Regions from separate parts of the Gottfriedia sp. NPDC057948 genome, predicted to be linked through region 1. Evidence: a T-box and tRNA genes for the amino acid it is inferred to sense, from the RefSeq annotation. Region 1 holds a T-box; the other holds one or more tRNA genes.
What was found. The T-box of region 1 lies ahead of asnS (asparagine--tRNA ligase). A T-box ahead of a tRNA ligase gene usually reads a tRNA of that ligase, here a tRNA-Asn.
Positions count from the first base shown of each region.

Region 2: it encodes a tRNA-Asn, which carries the amino acid that the T-box ahead of asnS (asparagine--tRNA ligase) is inferred to sense. The anticodon was not compared.

Region 1 covers NZ_JBHVPN010000004.1:247,855-251,275, forward strand. Annotated here, with positions in the region: gene ACFVRR_RS09760 (alpha/beta hydrolase) at 1-421, opposite strand, end outside; gene ACFVRR_RS09765 (zinc ribbon domain-containing protein) at 445-690, opposite strand; T-box leader at 1,061-1,299, shown strand; gene asnS (asparagine--tRNA ligase) at 1,351-2,742, shown strand; gene ACFVRR_RS09775 (YqkE family protein) at 2,926-3,180, shown strand.
Region 2 covers NZ_JBHVPN010000004.1:59,926-63,346, reverse strand. Annotated here, with positions in the region: gene ACFVRR_RS08740 (MFS transporter) at 1-294, opposite strand, end outside; gene ACFVRR_RS08735 (superoxide dismutase) at 412-1,020, opposite strand; tRNA gene ACFVRR_RS08730 (tRNA-Ser) at 1,255-1,344, opposite strand; tRNA gene ACFVRR_RS08725 (tRNA-Met) at 1,357-1,433, opposite strand; tRNA gene ACFVRR_RS08720 (tRNA-Asn) at 1,446-1,520, opposite strand; gene ACFVRR_RS08715 (DUF1189 domain-containing protein) at 1,835-2,593, shown strand; gene ACFVRR_RS08710 (hypothetical protein) at 2,712-3,044, shown strand; gene ispG (flavodoxin-dependent (E)-4-hydroxy-3-methylbut-2-enyl-diphosphate synthase) at 3,162-3,421, shown strand, end outside.

The DNA.
Region 1 (3,421 bases):
ATTGAACAACAGTTTGTAAGTCGTATTTCTCATAATAACCATAGCTAGTTGTATGTCCACCTGACTCCCCATGTCGCCTATGATCATAAGTAAGTACATTAAAACCAAGCTTTAAAAATAGCTCAGCATATTTAATAGAGTTATTCTTATTAACCGTTACACCATGTGTAATAATGACCCAATTATTTGTATCAAAGGCCTCAAACAAGTATCCCTTCAATTCATACCCATAACGAGATTGAATAGAAAAGGGCTGTTTTTGAACAGATCGATACAATCCTTCATCAAATCGGAAATTTTCCAACTCGCGCTGATAAATAAACTCAAGTGAATTTGTTTTCATAAACAAAACTTGCTGCGTAAAATAGTAACCAACTCCAATAAAATAAATGAGAAAAAGAACAGCCACAACAAGCGAAATCATCATAATAGAACCATCACTCTCTATCCAAAAAGAATATCAAGAATTGTAGTTAACTCACCGCGGGTTTTACCTTCTAAAATTGAAGGATTATAAACCTCAACAAAGCCACAATTTAAGCAAGAAACAAATAAAAAATGATTATAATCAATATCTAGTAACTTACTTAAACCTGAACCAGACATTGATACTTCTTTCGTTTTAGCGTGTGTATGCTTACATTTCGAACAAACAAATTTATCCTTTATCAATTCTTCTGCTCTAGCCATAAATAAAACCCTCCTTTTTAGTAAAGTGTATCATAGGAAAAAGAAAATTTAATAAAGGGATTTTGACAATAAAATTAAGAAATACAAGTTTGAAAATTGAACATTGTCGCTTAATGTTCATAAATACTCCTATTATGATATAAGAAGATTCATGAGTAATGGAGTTTAATTAGCTATAAGGTGTCTATGGGTAAGTAAAAAGGGAATAAGGTGGAGTATGCTTACTCATAAGGTGTGTTCATGAGGAAGTAAAAGTGGAAGAAGATGGAGTTTGGTTCCTCATCAATGAATATATTTTGGTGGACAACTAGACAAGAGATTATGATTTATGATAAATTATACAAGAAAAATTCCTTTAAAAACTACATATTTTAAATCGATGAAAAGGAAAGTAGTTTTTGCTATATTCGATAGCGAGCTAGGGACGGTGGAAGCCTAGTGATGAAGCATGAATGAAGAACACCTTTGAGTTCTAACCGAACAGGATCTCTTAAGTAGGCTTAGACGTTACCAGCACGTTATTAACTGGGATAAGCAGTGTTAGCTTTAAAGTTGGTCATATTATGACAATTTGGGTGGTACCGCGGAAGTTAGTCTTTCGTCCCTTTTATAGGGATAGAAGGCTTTTTTTATTGGAAAATTAACATAAGGAGGCTAATTATGATAAAGACTGTAGTAAAAGATTTATACAGAAATCAAGAAAATTTTAAAGAAAAAACCGTTCAAATTTCAGGATGGATTCGTACTCTTCGTGATTCTAAAACAATTGGTTTTATGGAGTTAAACGACGGTACATTCTTTAAGAGTGTACAAATAGTATTTGAGGATAATCTTGATAATTTCAAAGAAATTACGAAGTTACCGATTAGCTCTACTGTTTTAATAGAAGGTGAATTTATTCCAACTCCGGAAATGAAACAACCTTTTGAAATTAAAGCGACAAAAATTGTGATTGAAGGATTATCAGATACAGATTATCCATTACAAAAAAAGAGACATTCTCTTGAATATTTAAGAACAATTGCACATTTACGTCCAAGAACGAATGCATACTCAGCGGTTTTCAGAGTAAGATCACTTGCATCATATGCAATTCATAAATTCTTCCAAGAAAAAGGATATGTATATGTACATACACCGATTATTACTGGAAGTGACACAGAAGGCGCAGGAGAGATGTTCCGTGTGACAACAATGGATCTGAACCAACTTCCAAAAGCTGAAGGCGGAAAAGTGGATGAAGGCGCAGATTTCTTCGGTAAAGAAACTAACTTAACTGTAAGTGGCCAATTAAATGGTGAAGCTTATGCCCTTGCTTTCCGTAATGTGTATACATTTGGTCCGACATTTAGAGCGGAAAATTCAAATACTGCACGACATGCCGCAGAATTCTGGATGATTGAGCCGGAAGTTGCTTTTGCCGAACTACCAGATATCATGGATCTTGGTGAAGACATGGTTAAGTTTGTAATTAATTACGTATTTGAACAGGCACCTGAAGAAATGGAATTCTTTAATAGCTTTATTGATAAAACTCTTATTGAAAGATTAAAAAATGCATTAGAATCTGATTTTGGTAGAGTTACTTACACTGAAGCTGTTGAATTGTTACAGAACTCTGGTAAAAAGTTTGACTACCCAGTTGAATGGGGAACAGATTTGCAAACTGAACATGAACGTTACTTAAGTGAGGAAATTTACAAGCGTCCTGTATATGTAACTGACTATCCGAAAGAAATTAAAGCATTTTATATGAGAGCGAATGAGGATGGCAAGACAGTTGCTGCGACAGACTTATTAGTTCCTGGTATTGGCGAATTAATCGGAGGAAGTCAACGTGAGGAAAGAGAAGACGTCCTTGTAGAGCGAATCAAAGAACTTGGTATGAATGAAGAAGATTACTGGTGGTATTTGGAGCTTAGAAAATACGGCGGTACAAAACATTCTGGTTATGGAATTGGATTTGAACGACTTGTTATGTATTTAACAGGAATGAAAAACATCCGTGATGTAATACCATTCCCACGTACACCAGGAAATGCAGATTTTTAAATAGAAAAATGAACAATAGGATGCTGCGGCATCCTATTGTTTTTATGAAGAGCCAAAAGAAACTGAGTTTTAGCATTTGAAAAAAGAGAAATAGTAGTTTTATAATATAATAAGCAAAGATGAAATACTTCTCTTCCTACTTTAAATTAATGATAAAATAATGGAAATGGAAGGTGATATAAAATGAAAAAAAGAAAACCACAGCAGCCTGTAAAACCGGCGTACGAACAGAAAGAAAAAATATCATTAGGATCATTAATGAATGAAGAAATTCTTCAAAAATTAAAAAATACAAAAAAACAATTACAAGAAAATGAAACAAAGCTAAAAGAGGAAGAAGAAGCACGTATTCGTGAAGAAAAGAGATTACGTGAGAAAAATAAATCATTCGAAGAGTTACTTAACGAGAGTAATTTCTCTTGGAAGGACTTTAAATAAGACGCTAAATGAGCGTCTTATTTTTTTTTGCACGTGTAAAAAATTAATTTAATCATTTTTTTATACTAAATTTCACATTGTGAAATTATTTGATTGTTCAAAATTTTATAATTTTTTATAGTGAAATTAAGTTAAACAAAAGGTAGTAGGTGGTGTAAATAATTTAAGATAGTGAAATTGAACTTTTTGAAAGCGCTTAAAAAAATTTCCGAATTCGATTTAAAAAACAAATGTTAAAAAA
Region 2 (3,421 bases), 190 kb from region 1:
TAAAACGACTATGTAGAATATTGCCAAAAACGAAATACCCGCTCTTAAAATGACAACTCGATCAATGGTTTTAGCTAATCTACCTGCTATTACGAATGTAAGAGCTTGAAAAAATGCGATCGAAAATTGGTACGAAGCAATTGGTAAATAATTATTTGATTGCTTCCACAAATAAACATTTACAAATGTGCTAGATAAAGCTGTCGCTAAAGTAAACAATCCACCGACACTTAGTAAAAGAATTAAATCTTTATTTAAATCTACGTCACCTAATAAAAATTTCCACTTACTCATCATAAACTCTCCTTTGTCTCATGAACTAGTTTTCCGAGTAAATGAAAATTTATCCTTTTTTTAACCATAAAAAAAAACACTACTTAAATAAATTAAGTAGTGTTCATTTTTTATAAATTATTTAGCAGCTTGGTATAATTCTTCTACTTTTTCCCAGTTTACTACATTCCAGAATGCACCAACGTAGTCAGGGCGTTTGTTTTGGTAGTTTAAGTAGTAAGCATGCTCCCATACATCTAAACCTAAGATAGGCGTTTTGCCTTCCATTAAAGGTGAATCTTGGTTAGCTGTGCTAGTCACTTCTAACTCACCATTGTTTACTACTAACCAAGCCCAACCAGAACCAAAACGAGTTAATGCAGCTTGAGTGAAAGCAGCTTTAAGCTCATCTAAGCTACCGAATTTAGCGTTAATTGCTTCAGCAACTTCACCAACTGGAGTGCCTGTGCCTTCTGGAGTTAATAAAGTCCAGAATAAGCTATGGTTAGCATGTCCACCACCATTGTTACGTACAGCTGTACGGATACCTTCTGGAAGTGCATCTAAGTTTGAAATTAATTCTTCAATTGAAGATGCAGCTACTTCTTTACCTTCTAAAGCAGCGTTTAAGTTTGTTACATATGTATTGTGGTGACGAGTGTGGTGAATATTCATTGTTTCTTTATCAAAGTGTGGCTCTAATGCATCATAAGCATAAGGTAATTGTGGTAATTCAAATTTTGACATTTTTTATTTCCTCCCAAAGATAATAGTGAATTTCAATTTAAAGTTATCAAATAAACAGAAAGATTTCAATAGTAATGCTTGAGAAAAGGGAAAGAAAGTAAAAAAGATTAATTTTTGGAAGAAAATTATTTAAGAATTTGGATCAAAGAAGATAAAAAATCATTCTAGATTAATTTATAAACCAAAAACGAAAAAAGTCTTCAACATGATCGTTGAAGACTTTTTCACTAATTAAGGAGTAAGAGGGATTCGAACCCCCGCGGGCTGTTACACCCCTGTCGGTTTTCAAGACCGATCCCTTCAGCCGGACTTGGGTATTACTCCATAATAAAATATTGGTAGCGGCGGAGGGAGTCGAACCCACGACCTCACGGGTATGAACCGTACGCTCTAGCCAGCTGAGCTACACCGCCAAACTATATAAATGGCTCCGCAGGTAGGATTCGAACCTACGACCACTCGGTTAACAGCCGAGTGCTCTACCACTGAGCTACTGCGGAATAATTCCTGTTGTCCTTAAGACAATATTTAATTTATCATGTTTCGAACTAGACGTCAACACTTTTTATAATTATTTTGATTATTAATTTATATTAACTATTTTTTAGTGAAAATAAATTGTTTTATCGTGATTTAAAGCCAAACTTAAATACGATCCTAAAACCATTATCTTCCTCTTCTTATATGCTCTTATCATTTTAATTAAAGTTTAATATTCAATTACCAAAAAAAGATTATAATATACAAAATAGCCCGAAAGCTACATAATAAATTTCGGGAAGTGAAATAACATTAAATAAGAAAGGATGAGTTTATGAATATATTTAAACAATTTTGGTTTAGTTTATACTCTCCAAAAACAATATCAAGATATAGACTCCAAAAAATCGGTAAAACAATCTTTTTTCTTTTCCTACTAGCAATTTTATATACTCTTCCTGGATTCTTTTCATTAGTAAAAGATGTGAAGCTTCAGGTCAATAATGTTTCTGATCTGCTTAAAGATAATATTCAATCAATTACTTTAACCAAAGGATCAATAAAAATAAACGACAATACGCCATTCGAACGAAATATCGGCGAGTATAAATATGCTTTTTATCCAAAGGAAACAGTTATACCTACAAAATTAAAAAATGAACAGTATGCCTTTGTGGTATTAAAAAATAGAATAATAATGAAAAATGATAAAGGCGAACAAGATTTCCCTTACCCTTCATTAAAATCAAGAGTAATAAATAAAGCGGACGTTTCAAAATTTATTGAAAATATAAAAGAAGCACTTCCAGTAGTCTTAATCGCGTTATTTTTCTTATTTTATTTAGGTTATAGTATCTCCATATTTATAATTGCTACATTATTAGCGTTTTTAGCATCTTTATTTAAGTCGACTAAGCACTTGCCTTTTAGACAACGCTTTGCAATGGTTTCGTATAGTTTAACACTACCTACTGTTCTCTATTTATTGCTAGGATTATTGAAAGTAAATATTTCATTCCAAACGTTAATTTTTATAATATTAACAGTTGCTATGTACACATTAACAATTAAAAATTTACCATCTAAAAAATAATGTTTACTGAAGTGTGTTTCACACTTCTTTTTTTTTGCTAAAATATTTATTAGTCCAAGCTCCTAGTAGGAATATTCGTTGTGGACAAGCATATAGTCTACAAAAGGAGTGATGATTAATGAAAAAAATAGCTTTTTTACTAGGTTCTTTATTGCTTGCATATATAATATTCTTTGACCTTCAAGTAGGGACGATCCCAACTAAACATATTGCTACTGTGGCAAAAGCAACAAAATCAGAAACAAAAGAAACCTCACTTCCAAAATATGAAAAAATTCAAGTTAAAAACGGTGACACTGTTTTAGGAATTATCGAAAATCTTAACCCTGATTTTAACCAGCCGATTAGCCAAATTACAAAAGATTTTAGTGCATTAAACAATGGACTTTCACCTACTAAAATTCAAAGTGGAAAATCATATAAATTCCCAATTTACTCTTCACAAAAATAAAATTTGTGATATATTTCTTTAGAACCAGTTGATAAAATGAGTAATCATGAAGAAAATATGATAATGTAGATTTATACAAAATAGAAATAAAGTTATTTTTGAAGGAGCGAGTTACTCGTGAACGAAATTACACATAGAAGTAAAACACGTGCAGTTAAAGTAGGTAATGTAGTTGTTGGTGGAGCAAATGAAATTTCAATCCAAAGTATGACAACGACAAAAACACACGATGTTGAAGCAACAGTTGCAGAAATTAAACGACTTGAAGAAGCTGGATGCCAGATAGTTCGAGTTGCAGTACCAGACGAAAGAGCTGCAAATGCAATCGCTGATATTAAAAAACAAATTAACATACCTCTTGTTGCAGATATACACTT